One region of the Streptomyces lasalocidi genome, then DNA from elsewhere that is predicted to be linked to it. Evidence: riboswitches for the same ligand, from Rfam matches in the RefSeq annotation. Region 1 holds a riboswitch; the other holds the start of a gene.
What was found. Region 1 has a riboswitch for S-adenosylmethionine ahead of E4U91_RS31135 (amino acid ABC transporter permease). Riboswitches for the same ligand answer to the same signal wherever they lie in the genome.
Positions count from the first base shown of each region.

Region 2: it holds a riboswitch for S-adenosylmethionine, as region 1 does, so the genes downstream of both, E4U91_RS09805 (aminotransferase class V-fold PLP-dependent enzyme) here and E4U91_RS31135 (amino acid ABC transporter permease) in region 1, are expected to answer to the same signal.

Region 1 covers NZ_SZNQ01000001.1:6,889,737-6,897,465, forward strand. The annotation lists gene E4U91_RS31095 (TetR/AcrR family transcriptional regulator) at 1-55, shown strand, start outside; gene E4U91_RS31100 (TetR/AcrR family transcriptional regulator) at 145-717, shown strand; gene E4U91_RS31105 ((2Fe-2S) ferredoxin domain-containing protein) at 792-1,217, opposite strand; gene E4U91_RS31115 (ATP-binding protein) at 1,572-2,045, shown strand; partial or broken gene E4U91_RS39255 (dihydrofolate reductase family protein) at 2,176-2,349, opposite strand; gene E4U91_RS31125 (SDR family oxidoreductase) at 2,497-3,207, opposite strand; gene E4U91_RS39665 (putative leader peptide) at 3,416-3,550, shown strand; gene E4U91_RS31130 (glutathione S-transferase C-terminal domain-containing protein) at 3,953-4,852, shown strand; SAM riboswitch class IV at 4,920-5,030, shown strand; gene E4U91_RS31135 (amino acid ABC transporter permease) at 5,448-6,425, shown strand; gene E4U91_RS31140 (amino acid ABC transporter ATP-binding protein) at 6,422-7,207, shown strand; gene E4U91_RS31145 (transporter substrate-binding domain-containing protein) at 7,308-7,729, shown strand, end outside.
Region 2 covers NZ_SZNQ01000001.1:2,181,558-2,189,286, forward strand. The annotation lists gene E4U91_RS09775 (C40 family peptidase) at 1-807, opposite strand, end outside; gene E4U91_RS09780 (C40 family peptidase) at 1,032-2,066, opposite strand; gene E4U91_RS09785 (NYN domain-containing protein) at 2,278-3,621, opposite strand; gene E4U91_RS09790 (hypothetical protein) at 3,689-3,928, opposite strand; gene E4U91_RS09795 (rhomboid family intramembrane serine protease) at 4,125-4,868, shown strand; gene E4U91_RS09800 (Lrp/AsnC family transcriptional regulator) at 4,865-5,146, shown strand; gene E4U91_RS09805 (aminotransferase class V-fold PLP-dependent enzyme) at 5,226-6,593, opposite strand; SAM riboswitch class IV at 6,807-6,923, opposite strand; gene trpD (anthranilate phosphoribosyltransferase) at 7,022-7,729, opposite strand, start outside.

The sequences.
Region 1 (7,729 bases):
CGCGCTGGAGCTGACGTTGTCAGGGCTCCGCCTTCAGGCCCAGTGGGTTCCTTGATCTGGACCGACGAAGGCACAGTGACTGCCGCCCTTCCGTAAGACGCGCGGGGGGTCTGGTCGTCTGCTAGGGAGCGTCAGCTCGACCGTGTGGCGATTCCGGACCTGCGCGAGCGGCTATTCGCGGCCACGGAACGGGTGGTGGCCCGCGACGGCGCCGCGGCCTTGACCAGCCGCGCGGTCACGGCGGAGGCGGACTGCGCCAAGAGCGTGCTGCACACACACTTCGCCAGCCTGGACGAGTTCATCGCCGAACTCGTCCTGGACCGTTTCCCCCGCAGCGCCCGCCAGGCTGGGGCGCTGGAGGCCAAGGTGGGCCGTGCCACGGTCGCGGAGAACCTCCAGGAGGTCGTCGGGGCCCTGCTGGACTCCCTGCCTCCCGCGGTGGTGGGCCTGGCGATGACCCGCCCCGCGGCCGCGTCGCACACCCGCGAGGGCCTGCAGTCCGGCGTGCCCGCGTTCGATGCGATCCAGCAGCACGTCACCGCCTACCTCCAGGCGGAACAGCACGCCGGCCGCATCCCCGCAGGCAGCGACGCCGCCACCATCGCGCTCGCCCTCGTCGGCACGACCCACCACCTGCTGATGACCCGCGACCCCGCACGGCCCACGGACACCGCGGCGACCGCGCAGCGGCTGCTGGCCGTGTTCCTGCCCTGCTGAGGCCCTGTCGGCACCCTGGGAGGCCGGCACCGGCAGCAGGCCTTCAGTTCCTCCTGGCCGCTGGTGTGTGGGTGCTACGCGTCGTGAAGTTCAGCGCGGACGCGGCGTGAGGGCTGAAAGGCATACAGATCGAGGACGCCGGGAGGCTCCGCCAGACCGGGGCCGCCCTCGCGGACCCAGGCAGTGATGTCGGCGACGGCGCCCGGGTCGTTGACCTGGCCGAGCCATACCGGCCGGCCTCCGGCCTTCCGTCCTTCAGCGGAGGGCTGGATCACGATGACGTTGGCTCGCTCACACGCGTCGAGGCAGTCGGTCCGCCGCACCGTGGCAACCCCTGCCAGTGCTGACCGCACCTCGGTGAGCTGCGCCTCGTGGTCGAGGCGGGGCACCTTGGCTGTCGTTCCGCAGCAGCATCCCCGGCAGACGGTGACGGTGCACCGGGCGCCGCCGGTCGCCTGTGAGGGGGCAGCGGTACGGTCGCGTCGGCTACGCCTGCTCATGAGATGTCCTTGGGGAGGTTGTGCGCCCAGGCGCGTTCGCGCAGTAGGCGCGGGCCGTTGACGCCGACGATGACGGTAGAGCCTACGTGGCGGACGACGCCGAGTGGCAGGCTAAGCGTGCCGATCAGGTCCCAGGCCAAGGGCACGGTGATGAAAACCCCCGGTGCGGTCTTCGCGGGCTGAAGTGCAGGGGGACGAGTATGTCGGGTGAGTACAGGCGGAGGGGCGGCTCCTCCAGGCCGTGGCTGGACGCACTGCCGTGCCGGCGGGGAGCTGGCCGGTCGGTGTGAGGCGTGTACCCGCACGGGTCCGGGTACTCCGGGGCCGTGAACGGGGAAGCGAAAGGCTGCCGTGATGGAACCAGTCCCGGTCAGTGTGGATGCGCCGGACGAGCAGGCGATGCAGACCACCATGGCTCTGGAAGGCAATGGAGCGAGCATTGCCCAGGCCCGCCACCTTGCCGCGCGGTTCCTCACCCAGGCCCAGGCCGCCCACGAGCTGCCTGTCTCCCAGCGCGCCGTCGACCTGACTCAGCTGGTGGTCAGCGAGCTGGTCACCAACGCCCACAAGCACGCGCCGGGCCTGGCGCTGATGCAGCTGCGGATCGTCGGTGATCTCGTCGAAATCATGGTGTGGGACTCCGCGTCACAGCTGCCGGTGGCCCGGACCGCGGACGCCGGCCGCGTGGGCCGGCACGGGCTGGAGATCGTGAAGGCGGTCGCCCAGGACTACGCGGTCCAGATGGAGCCGGTCGGCAAACGCGTCACCGTCCGTATCGCCCTGCTCGACGACCCCGGCGGCGCCGTCACCGGACGCGGCTCCCTTTGACCGACCACCTTGTGCCCTTCCGGGAGGCGCCCGGCGAGCCGCTCCTCGTGCGACAACTGGGCGGGCAAGCCCCCCGATGGGGCGGACGCCCTTCTCGCTACGGCGGCCTGGACTCGAGTGGGCCCTCGCCTCACCTTCGCCAGAAGAGGTGGTGCGTCACACCGCCAGGGCTGAGCACGACCTCCAGGTGGAACCGGTCGCGCAGCTCATCGGGGGATTCCCAAAGTCGCAGTCCGGACCCGAGCTTCACCGGCGAGACCGCCACATGCAGGGTGTCGACGAGGCCGGCATCGAGGAATTGAGCGTGCTCACCGGCACCGATTCCGTCACTGGAGTCGTTGAAGTTCCAAGGCGTGTCAGGAAGCGGCCCTGAGGGCCCAGCGCATCGCGGCGGCCGCCTGCCTCAGTGCCGCCCCGGCCGTGTACCTGCACGCGGCCGGGCAACCGGGCGTCACCAGGGCAGCGGCCCGTTCACGTCGACGTACGTGCCGGTCGGACCGTCCGGGCCCAGCAGGGCCATGCGGACGATGACCTCGGCGCCCTCCTCGACGGTCTGGGTGCCCGCGTGCCCGTTGAGGTCGGTCGCGGTGAAGCCCGGCTCGACGGCGTTGACGCGCAGCTCGGGGAACGCCTTCGCGTACTGGACGGTGATCATGTTCACCGCCGCCTTCGACGCGGGGTAGGCGACGCCCGGGTAGGCGAAGGCGGGGTCGCCCTCGGTGGTGACCCGGGTCAGCGAGGCGAGCCCGCTGCTGACGTTGACCACGACCGGTGCCGCGGACCGGCGCAGCAGCGGCAGGAAGGCGCGGGTCACCCGGACCACGCCGACGACGTTCGTCTCCAGCACGGTCCGCAGCGTCTCGGGGGTCAGGTCGGCCGGGCCGACGAACGCGTGGCCCTCGCCCCGCTCCTCGATGCCGGCGTTGTTCACCAGGACGTCCAGGCCGCCGCTCTCCGCCTCGACCGTCTTGACCGCGGCGGCCACCGACGCGTCGTCGGTGACGTCCAGCAGGACGGCCCGGGCGCCCAGCTGTTCGGCGGCGGCCCGGCCGCGCCCGGCGTCCCGGCTGCCGACGTAGACGGTGTGGCCCGCGGCGACGAGCCGGCGGGCGGTCTCGAAGCCGAGACCCTTGTTCGCTCCGGTGATCAGTGTGGTCGTCATGCGTCCAGCCTCGCGCCGGACGGCGTCCCGAGGCAGTGCCCCCGTGTTCCTGGGGGTGACAGGACCAGGCACGCCCGGCCGCGGGGAAGCGTGCCGCGCGGCACGCGTTCAGCGGTGCCCTGCAACCAGCTGGTGGACGACCCCTTGACGGGGCCTGGAGGCGGATCGACACTCGGAGGCGGGAATCCTAGTGAACAGGTAGGGAAACATGAGCCACGCGGAGCCGGTCACCACCCGGGCGAGCCGAACCGGCCGTACGACGTGGTCGTCACCCCTGCTCACCTCCCGCCGCCACATCGATCTGCAGCGCGTGTGCAGCGCCATCAGGGCCGCCCGGGTCTGACCCGGGTCCGTCCGGCCGCGCCCTGAGCGGGCGGCGAGACACAAGCCCCGGGGGACCGGGAGGACCGGGACCGCGGGGCCGGCCGTGACCGCGGGGCCCGCTGCGCGTCCGGACGACGACGCCGGTCGGGGGCCGCGCGCAGTGCGCCACCAGGGGCCTCCTCCGGTACGTCCGGGCCTGCCACCCTCTCCCGCAGCGATCCCGTCACGCGTCCGCGCCGTCCCGGGCGTCCGCGTCCCGCGCCGGTGCCGTCCGGGGCCGTCCTGTGCGTGCCCTGCCGTCCATGCACCGTCCGTCACCCGCAGCCGCCTGCCCCTCGTCGCCGCCGCCCTGCCGCCGAAGCCGTCCGCAGCCGCCTCCACCGCGCGTACCTCGCGTCGCGCCCGCCTTTCGGGGAGAGACATGTCCGTCACGCCACTGGCCGCCCATCACCCGTCCGACCGGCCCGGCCCCGCCTTCCGCGGGCGCATCGGCCGCGACGCGCGCAGCGGCCACTACGCCGTCCCGCGCCGCTACCGCCTGCACCTGTCGCCCGCCGACCCCGACGGGCTGCGCATCGCCGTCACCCACAGCCTGCTCGGCCTCGACACCGCCTGTCCCGTGACGGTCCTGCCCGCCGTCCCCGACTGTCCCGACGGCGGCCACTCCGCGCTGCGCCCGCTCTACGAGGCCAGCGCCCACCACTACACCGGGCCCGCCCTCGGCCCCGTGCTCAGCGACGACTGGTCCGGGCGGATCGTCTCGACCCACGGGCCCGACATCGCCCGCGACCTCGCCCGGCACTTCGGGGGCGGCCGGCCCTCGCTGTACCCGTGCGGCGCCCAGTCGGAGATCGAGGCCGTGCAGCGGATGTGCGCCCAGGGCGTCGAACAGGCCGCGCAGCGCGCCGGATCGGCCGACGCCGACCCGCGGGAGCGTGCCGAAGCCCTGGACACCCTGCTCGACACCCTCGACGTGCTGGAGCGCGGACTCGCCGCGCAGTCGTACCTGATCAGCGACCAAGTCACCGCTGCCGACGTCGAGTTGTGGGTCACGCTGGTGCAGCTCGACACCGTGCACCGGCACCACCTCGACGCCTCGGCCGTGCGTCGCGTCGCCGGGCACCCCGCCCTGTGGGCGTACGCGCGTCGCCTCACCGCGCACCCGGCCTTCGGCCGCCACCTCGACCTCGACGGCATCGCCCGCCGCCACGAGGCCCGTTGCCGGGGCCTGGAGGCCGCCGGTGCCGCCGTCCAGATCCTGGACTGGGCGGCCCTCGCCATGGACGCCGACCGCGCCCGGCCGCAGGTCGAACGGCCCTGAGCGGGTCCAACCCGTGGACCGGCGTTGACATCACGGGCGGGGACTGTCTTAACTTACGGCCCAGAACGGTCAAGAGCGTCAGCGACAAGCCCTGGCTTGCTGACCGGCAACCCTCGCACCGCGGTGGGGTGCCCCAGGTGACGACCGGACCGGACGACGGATTCGGTAAGCGCGAGAGCCCCGTACGGGGCCGGGACAGCCCCCGCACCAGGGGGCCGGAACAGAGACGGTGACCACGATGTACGCAGCCGACAGGACGGCCCCCCGCCGCTCCCGGGGCTGCGTACGGCCGTCCGCCGACCAGCCCGCCCCGCTCGTGGCCGACCGCGCCGTCGATCTGCTCCGGGTCAGCAGCGCACTGTGTACCGCACCGGGCCGCGCCCGCTGTCGGGGCTGACACCACCCCCGAGCCGCGTACCCGACGAACACCGCCCGAGCGGTGTGCCGTTGTCCGCCCCGCCCCGGTCGCCTCATCCCACCGTGCGCCGCGTCCACCGCCGCGCCGTCCGAGCGGTCCCCGCCGCCCGGCCGGCGCGCCGCGACCGTCCACGGTGAACCCCCGACCGGGGTGTCCGACTCCCGCCGGAGCCCCTCCATGAGCGAATCCCCGGCTGCCGTGTCCCTCGTCACGGCGCCACCCACCGACACACCGTCAAGACCGTTGTCGGCGCAGCGCGTTCAGCCGCTGCGCCGACCCGGGCGCTGGATCGCCACCGCCGTGGTCCTCGTCCTGGCCGCCCAGTTCGTGCACGGCCTGGTCACCAACCAGTTCTACCAGTGGGACCGGTTCGGCTACTGGTTCCTGCGCCCGACCATCCTCGACGGACTGCTGATCACCCTCGAGGTCACCGCCTGGAGCGCGGTCCTCGGCCTGCTCGGCGGGATCGTGTTCGCCCTGGCCCGGCTCTCCGGCAGCCCGGTGCTGCGGGCGGTCAGCTGGACCTACGTGTGGGCGCTGCGCTCCGTCCCGCTGATCGTGGTGCTGCTGTTCCTGTACAACTTCAGCGCCCTGTACCAGACGTTGAGCATCGGCGTCCCCTTCGGACCCGCGTTCGTCCGTTTCGACGAGTCGCGGCTCGCCACCGACATGGCCATCGCCGTCGTCGGCCTGAGCCTGCACGAGTCGGCGTACGCCGCCGAAGTCGTGCGCGGCGGCATCCTCTCCGTCGACCAGGGCCAGCACGAGGCGGCCGCCGCCCTCGGCCTGCCCAAGGGCTACCAGTTCCGCAGGATCGTCTTCCCGCAGGCGCTGCGCTCCATCACCCCGAACTACGTCAACCAGCTGATCAACCTGATCAAGAGCAGTTCGCTGGTCTTCTACGTGTCGCTGCTCGACCTGTTCGGCACGGCGCAGTCGATGGGCTCCACCTACCCCGGCGACATCGTGCCCCTGCTGCTGGTGGTCACCGTCTGGTACCTGATCCTCACCAGCGTCGTCTCCGTCATCCAGTTCTACGTCGAGCGGTACTACGCCCGGGGCGCCACGCGCACCCTGCCGCCGACCCCGCTGCAGAGGCTGCGCGCCGGCCTCACCGACGTGCGGGACCGCATCCGCAGGGAGGCCGCCGTATGACCACCGGGACCCTCGACCGGACGGCCGCGGCCGTCGAAGTGCACGACGTGCACAAGTGGTACGGCGCCCACCGGGTGCTCAACGGGATCGACCTGACGGTACGGCCGGGCGAGGTCACCGTCATCCTCGGCCCGTCCGGCTCCGGCAAGTCCACGCTGCTGCGGGTCGTCAACCACCTGGAGAAGCCCGAGGTCGGCTACGTCAGCCTTGACGGCGAGCCGATCGGCGTCCGCCGCAACGGCGACCGGCTGAAGGAGCTGAGCGAGCGCGCCATCCTCGCCCAGCGCAGCCGGATCGGGTTCGTCTTCCAGAACTTCAACCTCTTCCCGCACCTGACGGTCCTCGACAACGTGGCCGCCGCCCCCGTGGCGACCGGCAGGCTGAGCCGGCCCGAGGCCCTGGCCCTCGCCCGCGACCTCCTCGCCCGGGTCGGGCTCGCCGACAAGGCCGCCGCGTACCCACGGCAGTTGTCGGGCGGCCAGCAGCAGCGCGTGGCCATCGCCCGCGCCCTCGCCCTGCGGCCGGGGGTCATCCTCTTCGACGAGCCGACCTCCGCCCTAGACCCCGAACTCGTCGGCGAGGTCCTCGCGGTCATCAAGGACCTGGCGACCAGCGGCACCACCCTGCTGATCGTGACGCACGAGATCGGCTTCGCCCGCGAGGTCGCCGACCGGGTCGTCTTCATGGACGGCGGCCGCATCGTCGAGCAGGGCCCGCCCTCCGAGGTCCTCGACCACCCCCGGCACGAGCGGACCAGGGACTTCCTCAGCAAGGTCCTCTGACCCCACCGCCTGCCGCCCGCCCCCGCACCACCCCTTCTACCCCCCTTCCCGTCACTTTCTGCACTCATCTCAACGCATTCCGCAACGACAAGGAACAGCCATGCCCCGCCACTTCACCCGACGCAGCCTGATACGCGGCATCACCGCGGCCACCGCGGTCGCCACCCTCGCCACCGGGCTCGCCGCCTGCGGTGGTGACAGCGACGCCGCCACCACGACCGGCACCGCCGGCACGGTCACCGTGGGCAGACTGTCCAACGGCGCCGCCAAGGAGACCAGCCTGAAGGTCTCCGAGGTCAAGTCCATCAGCGCCGAACTGCCCGCCTCCCTCAGGAAGAGCGGCAAGCTGGTGATCGGCTCGGGCACCCTGCCGGCCGGGGCCCCGCCGCTCGGCTTCACCGGCAGCGACCAGAAGACCCTCACCGGCTCCGAGGTGGACCTGGCCCGCCTGGTCGCCGCCGTCCTCGGCCTCGAACCCGAGGTCAAGCGCTTCACCTGGGAGAACCTCTTCGTCGGCATCGA
Region 2 (7,729 bases), 4.7 Mb from region 1:
GCGCGGCAGGGCCACGCCGGCCTGCGCGTACGACCACTGCATCAGGCCCGAGCAGTCGAAGCCGGAGGGCCCGTTGGCGCCCCAGACGTAGGGCCGGCCGAGGGCGGAGCGGGCGGCGGCCACCGCGGCGGCCGCGCGGCCGGAGACGGGCACCTCGCCGCCGGGGAAGGCCATCCCGTCGCGCGCCGAGCGGGAGGCCCGGTCGTAGGCCGCGCGCTCGGCCGACGGCAGGCTGTCCAGGAGCCGGCGGGCCCGGGCGAGCTTGCGCTCCACGGTCCGCTTGTGGGTGGCGACCGCCCGGCGGCTGCGCTCCAGCTCGCCGAGGCGCCGCGTGGCCTCGGCGCGTTCCTGGGCGAGGTCGCGCATCGCGTCCTGCAGCTCCCGCAGCTCGCCCGCCTGGTGGGCGGTGATCCGGTCCAGGGCGGCCGCCTTGTCCAGGTAGTCGTCCGGGTCGTCGGAGAACAGCAGGGCGAGGGACGGGTCGAGGCCGCCGGCCCGGTACTGGGCGCCGGCGAGCGAACCGAGCCGGTCGCGCATCGTGTTGATGCGCAGCTGCTGCCGCGCGATGCGGTCCTGCGCGTCGGTCACCTGCCGGCGCAGGGTGCCGGCGCGTTCGTCGGCCTTGTTGTAGGCCTCGGTGGCCTTCTCGGCCTCCGTGTAGAGGCGGTCGACCTCGGCTCGGGTGTCGTGCGGCGCGGCCGTGGCCGGTACGACTCCGAGGGCCGCGGCGGCGGCCGACATGGCGCAGAGCGCGGTAGCGGCTCCGCGGTCGAACCCGGACGGTGCTGGGCGACGGTGGGACCCCACGGGAAGCCGCGCTCCTTCCACTGGCGGACGGGGAAACGCGGCAGACAGTAGCCCCGCGACCAGGGGTGGACCAACGACCCGGTTCGGCGCAGAACGTGACGCCCCGCCACCGACGCAGGTCAGTGGCGGGGCGGGGGGTCACTTCGGGCGGACGCGATTCGCCCGTTCGGGCGGTGCCGTGTCCTGATCTTGGACGCGGCCGGGGACCCGTGCCGGGGCAGGGATCAGATCCGCACGCCGAACTGGAACGGCATGTTGTTGATCGACTCGTAGCGCACCACGGTGCCGGTGCGCGGGGCGTGCAGCACCTGGCCGTTGCCCGCGTAGAAGCCGACGTGGTGCATGTCGCCGTAGAAGATGACCAGGTCACCGACCTGGAGGTCGCTCTGGCTGTAGATGCGCGTGCCGGCGTTGGCCTGGGCCTGCGAGGTGCGCGGGATGCCGACACCGGCCTGGGCGTAGGCCCAGGAGGTCAGGCCCGAGCAGTCGAAGGAGGACGGGCCGGTGGCGCCGTAGACGTACGGCGAGCCGATCTTGCTCTGGGCGGCCTGGAAGGCGGCCATGGCGCGGCTGGAGCCGGCGGTGGCACCGCTGAGGTCGACGCGCGCGGTCGAGGAGCGGCTGGCGCGGGCGTCGGCGGCGGCCAGTTGGGCCTTCTCCGCGGCGGTCAGGCTGTTGAGCAGCTTCTGCGCCTCGGCGAGCTTGCCCTGGACTTCCTTCTTCTTCTTGCCCAGTTCGGTGCGGGTGGAGGCGAGGTCCGTGAGCTTGCCGGACGCCTCGGAGCGCTCCTGCGCCAGCTCGCGCTGCTTCTCCTGGATCTTCTTCAGCGCCTCGACCTGCTGGGCGCTGAGCTGGTCGGCGGTGGACGCCTTGTCCAGGTAGTCGTCCGGGTCGGACGACAGGAACAGCTGGAGCGAGGAGTCGATGCTGCCGGTGCGGTACTGGGCGGCCGCCGCCATGCCTATGGAGTCGCGCAGCTCGTTGAGCTCCTCCTGGCCGCGGGCGACGTTGTCCTGGATGGTGGAGATCTCCTTCTGGAGCTTCTCCTGCTTCTCCTTGGCGCCGTTGTACTTCTCGGTGGCCTGCTCGGCCTCCTCGTACAGCTTGTCGACCTTGGTCTTGACCTCGTCCTTGGAGGGCTTCTCGCTCGGCGCGGCATTGGCGGCCTGGGAGCTCAGGACGACGGCGGCGGCAGCAGCGGTGGTCAGCACGGTCACGCGTGCGCGACTGGTCTGCTTGGGTCGACGATGGGACGCCACGGGAGGCGAACTCCTTGCTGTGAGGGATCACCTGTTCGGAGGTTCGAGCCCAGACCCTAGTGACCTCATCGTGATCAGTTCAAATCCTGGAGAGAAAAAAACCTCTCACGCAACACAGTATTTGCGAGCAACTCACGACCCGTGAGAGTCGGTTGACGCTACGTTGCACAAGGCGGCCGTCAATTCGGGCATTGAACGCGGAACTTGCCCTTCAGGACAACCGCTTCAGGAGTACCGCAGAAGCGACCGGTCGGGCACCGACCCGGGCGACGCCGTCGGCGACCTCCCGGTCGGTGGACGCGACGATGACCGGCCGGCCCGGCGGTTCGGCCCGCACCAGCTGCCGGATCAGCTCGTCGGCGGTGACCCCGGGCTTGGAGAACAGCACCCGCACCCCCCGCGGCGGGGCCAGCAGCACGGGCGCGGCGAGTTCGGCGCCGTCGAAGACGCACGTCACCTCGGCGCCGGTCTGCGCGGCGAGCTGCGAGAGCTGCCCGAGCAGCCGCAGCCGCTGCTTCTCCAGCGGCATCTGCGGATAGCCGGTCTTGGTGACGTTGTAGCCGTCGACGACCAGGTGCGCCTGCGGCAGCGCCAGCAGCTGGTCGAGAATGGCCGGATCGTGCTCGGACAACGCCCGTGCGGCGATGTCCTTGGGGCTCATCCGGCCCGGCTCGACCGCGTCCACGGTCTCCGCCGGGCGCACCGACACCGGCGGCAGGGCCAGTTCACGGCGCAGCCCCTGGGCGGCGTCCAGCACGGTGTCCAGCAGCAGCCGCACCCGCATGTCCTCGACGCTGCGCCCCTCGCGGGCCGCCTTGCGGCCGGCCTCCAGGGCGGCCTCGGTCTCGGCGAGCCGCGCCTTCAGGCGCCGGGTCTCGCTCTCGGCGGCGGACACCTGCGCCTGCCCCTCGGAGCGCACCGTCTCCATCTCGGCCTGCGCCTTGCGCAGCGCGGCCTCGCCCCGCTTGACGTCGCTGAGGGCGGCCCGCAGCTTGCGGTGGAGCGCCTCGGCCTCCTTGCGGGCCGTCTCCAGCTCGGTGCGCAGCCGCTCGGTCTCCGTGCGGGTCTGCTCGCGGGACCGGTCCAGCTCGGTGCGCAGCCGCTCCAGCTCGGCCCGGCTCTCCTCGTCGGCGCGCTCGGCGTCGGCGCGCAGGGCCTCCTCGCCGGCCGCGGTCACCAGCTTCACCCAGCCCGCGGGGCGCAGCACGTAGGCCGCGGCCGCCACGTCGAGCGGGTCCGCGGCCGGGGGCGGCGAGCCCGAGTCGAGGGCGCCGCACAGCTCCGGCTGCGCCTCCCTGAGCTTCTCCCCGATCCGCTGGCGGAACAGCGGGTCGGTCTCCAGCGCGGCCGCCATCGCGTTGCCGGCGAACTTGGCCCGCCGGTTGGGCGCGAACCGCGCGTACTGGCGCAACTGCGCGGGCAGTTCGCCGAGCGTCAGGCCGCCGAAGCCGTCCGAGACGATCTGGACGACCCGGCGGCGCACACCGTCGGGCAGCGGACGGTCGAGCACCTCGGCGGCGCCGTCGCCCGGCCCCCCGCCTGCGGTCTCCACCATCCGTCACACCCCACTGCCTGTCCTCGGGATCCCGCTGCCGGGATCGCCTGTGCGGGGCCGCTCCCGGTCAGGAGTCGGCGCCCGGCCTGTCCACGAGTTCCACCTGGTCCACCGCGTTGCACCAGCGGCAGCGCACCGACTCGATGGTCTCACTGAGCACCTCGCGCTCCTCGACGCTCGGCTCGCCGGCCAGGTCGAGGTGGACGTACTCCACGACCTTCGACGAACGGGTCACGTCGAAGCGCGTGAGGTTGCCGCAGAGGGTGCAGCGCCACCGCGTCGTGGTGGTCGGCAGGGGAACCGTCATCGTGACCGTCCGCTTCCTTCTCGTGTGGTGCTCGTGGCGTTCATGGCGTTCTTCCGGCGCACCGCCCGGGGTGGTGCTCGCACGCCCCGGCCGTGTGGCTCGTAACCCTACGGCCTGGCGGGTACTCGCCGCCCGTCCGTCCACGGCGGCGAGGCGGTCCGTCCCGATCGGTCCGGTTACGTCATGCTCTGTGTTCATGGTCGGCGACTTCAGAGCCCTGGTGGGCGCGGCGGGCCGGGCGGTGCTCCGGCCGTCGGCGCCGGTGACGTACGGACTGATCGCGCTGTGCTGTGTGCTGTTCGTGCTGGGACCGGCCGGCGGGCTGAACCCGGCGTACGGCACCGGCGGGGAGCTGCTCGCCGCGCAGCGGGCCTACTTCCTTCGCTGGGGCGTGGTCCCGGCCGAGCTGTTCGCGGGGGTCCCGCGGGCGGTGCTGACCCCCGCCACGGCCCTGTTCGTGCACGGGAGCTGGGTGCACCTGCTGGGCAACATGCTCTTCCTCTACGTCTTCGGAGCGCTGACCGAGGACCGCATGGGCCGGGTGCAGTTCACCCTCTTCTACGTCGGCTGCGGCTGCCTCGCGCTGCTGGGCTACGCGGCCGCCAACGCCTCCTCCGCACAGCCGCTCGTGGGAGCGTCCGGGGCGATCTCGGCGGTGCTGGGGGCCTTCCTGTTCCTCTTCCCCCGGGCACGGGTGACCAGTCTCCTGCCGTTCCTGTTCTTCCTGCCCCTGCGGTTCCCGGCCTGGGTCGTCCTGCCCTTCTGGGCGGCGCTGCAGTGGCTCGCCGCGAGCCGCTCCCCGCAGGGGCCGGGGGTGGCCTACCTGGCGCACGTGGTGGGCTTCGGGCTGGGCTTCGCCTACGCGTGGGCCCGGTACGGCCCTGCGACTAAAGTGAAGGCCGCCCCGCCTCCGGCCCCCGAGGGAGAGAACCAGCCGTGATCACCGCGATCGTTCTGATCAAGACCAGCGTGGACCGGATCCCGGAGATCGCCGAGCAGATCGCCGCGCTCGAGAGCGTGAGCGAGGTCTTCTCCGTCACCGGGACCTACGACCTGATCGCCATGGTGCGGGTGCGCCGGCACGAAGACCTGGCCGAGGTGATCCCGGGCCGCATCAGCAAGATCCCCGGGGTGGAGGGCACGGACACGCACGTGGCGTTCCGCACCTACTCCCAGCACGACCTGGAGGCGGCCTTCGCGATCGGCCTGGACTCCTGACGCGGACTCCTGAGGCCGGATCGCCGACGCCGGACTCCTGACGCCGGACCGCCGACGCCGGACTCCTGGCGGCCGCCGGTCAGCCCACGGCCGGCACGCAGCGGCCGTCCTCGGTCCGGTAGCGCCACTTCGCGCCGTCGCTGACCAGCTCGCGCACCGCACCGATGAAGCGCTCCACGTGCTCGTCGGGCGTGCCGGCGCCGAAGCTGACCCGGATCGCGTTCAGCGACTTCTCGCCCGGGGCCGCCTCGGGGGCGCCGCACTCGCCCTGGGTCTGGGGGTCGGTGCCCAGCAGGGTGCGCACCAGGGGGTGGGCGCAGAACAGGCCGTCGCGGACGCCGATGCCGTACTCGGCGGAGAGGGCGGCGGCGAAGTGCGAGCTGTTCCAGCCGTCGACCACGAACGAGATCACCCCGACCCGGGGGGCGTCGTCGCCGAACAGGGACAGCACGCGGACCTCGGGGATCCGGGCGAGCCCGGCGCGCACCGTCTCGACCAGGTGCTGCTCGCGGGCGACCAGCGTGTCCCAGCCGGCCTCGGTGAGGGCCTTGCAGGCGGAGGCGATGGCGTAGGCGCCGATCACGTTCGGCGAGCCGGCCTCGTGCCGGGCCGCGCTCTCGTGCCACTCCACGTCCACTCCCCCGTCCTCGCGCCGGGTGACCTTGCGGCTGGCGCCGCCGCCCGCGAGGTAGGGCTCGGCCGCGCGCAGCCAGTCGGCACGGCCGGCCAGCACACCGGAGCCGAACGGGGCGTACAGCTTGTGGCCGGAGAAGGCCACCCAGTCGACGTCGAGGTCCCGCAGGCTCACCGGGTGGTGCGGGGCGAGCTGGGCGGCGTCCAGCACGATCCGGGCGCCGTGGGCGTGGGCGGCGGCGGCGAGCTCGCGGACCGGCCACAGCTCGCCGGTGACGTTGGAGGCGCCGGTGACGCAGACCAGGGCCGGACCGTGGGGGTCGCGGTCGGCGAGGGCGCGCTCCAGGGTCTCCACGGCCTGCCGGGGGGTGCGCGGGGCGTCCAGGTAGGTGACCCGGTGGTCCTGCCAGGGCAGCAGGGAGGCGTGGTGCTCGGTCTCGAAGACGAAGACCTGGCAGTCGGCGGGCAGGGCGCGGGCGAGCAGGTTGAGCGAGTCGGTGGTGGAGCGGGTGAAGACCAGCTGGTCCTCGGGGCGGCAGTCGAGGAACGCGGCGACCGTGCGGCGGGCGTTCTCGAAGAGGTCCGTGGACAGCTGGGAGAGGTAGCCGGCGCCGCGGTGGACGCTGCCGTAGTACGGCGCGTAGGCGGCGACGTCGTCCCAGACCCGCTGGAGGGCGGGGGCGCTGGCCGCGTAGTCGAGGGCGGCGTAGGTGACCTCACCGCCGGTGACGAGCGGGACGGCGACGTCCCGGCCCAGGACGGGCAGCGGGGCACAGACGGAGCGGTCGGCGGCAGCGGTGGTGGTGACGGACATGGCGGACTCCCGGACAGGCAGGCGTGACCCGTCACCGCACGAGCCGCCGGGACGCGCGTACGCGAACGGGACTCCAGCGCGGGACGAGGAGAGGAAGGGACGGCAGCAGGACTGCCGAGGGAAAGGCGTGCGGAGACGGGGCTCTGCGGCCCTAGCGCATTCGCTTGCTCACGGAAGACTCCTCGACGACCAGGACCCCTGGAATTCGCGAGGGGTCCGCGCTTGCCGCAGACCTCGCTGCCTGCGGCCTGGTCTTCACCCGGGGCACCCCGCCACGGACGGAGGGTTGCCGGACAGTCGGCCGGGGCCTCATGACTGTCACTCATGACCTGGGAAGGAAAGTACGCGACGTGATCGCGGTCCCGCAACTCCTGTCCGGATCGCGGGACCGCGCACGTGAACCGCCGGGTGCGGCCGGAAAACGGGCGTCAGGCGTTGCTGACCTGCACCCACCGCTCCAGCGTGCGTCGAGCCGCGCCCGAGTCGACGGACTCGGCCGCCCTCGCCATCGCGGCGCGGATCTGCTCGGTCAGCGGGGCGTCCGTGGGGTGCAGGGCGACCAGCGCGGCCGCCGAGTTCAGCAGCACGGCGTCGCGCACCGGGCCGTGCTCGCCGTCCAGGAGGCGGCGGGCGACCCCGGCGTTGTAGGCCGCGTCCGCGCCGCGCAGCGCCTCCACCGGGACCAGGTCGAGGCCGACGTCCCGCGGGTCGAAGGCCTCCTCGGTGACCTTGCCGTCGCGCACGGTCCACACCCGGGAGGTGGCGGTGGTGGTCAGCTCGTCGAGGCCGTCGTCGCCCCGGAAGACCAGCGAGGAGTTGCCGCGCTCGGCGAACACGCCCGCCATGATGGGCGCCATCCGCCGGTCCGCCACCCCGATCGCCTGGGCCCGCACCTTCGCCGGGTTGGCCAGCGGACCGAGGAAGTTGAACACGGTCCGCACGCCCAGCTGGCCGCGCGCGGCGGCCACGTGGCGCAGCGCGGGGTGGAACTTCACCGCGAAGCAGAAGGTGATCCCGGCCTCCTCGGCGACCTCCACCACCCGCTTCGGGCTGAGCTCCAGGTTGACGCCGAGCTTCTCCAGCACGTCGGAGGCGCCCGAGGCGGACGACGCCGCCCGGTTGCCGTGCTTGACGAC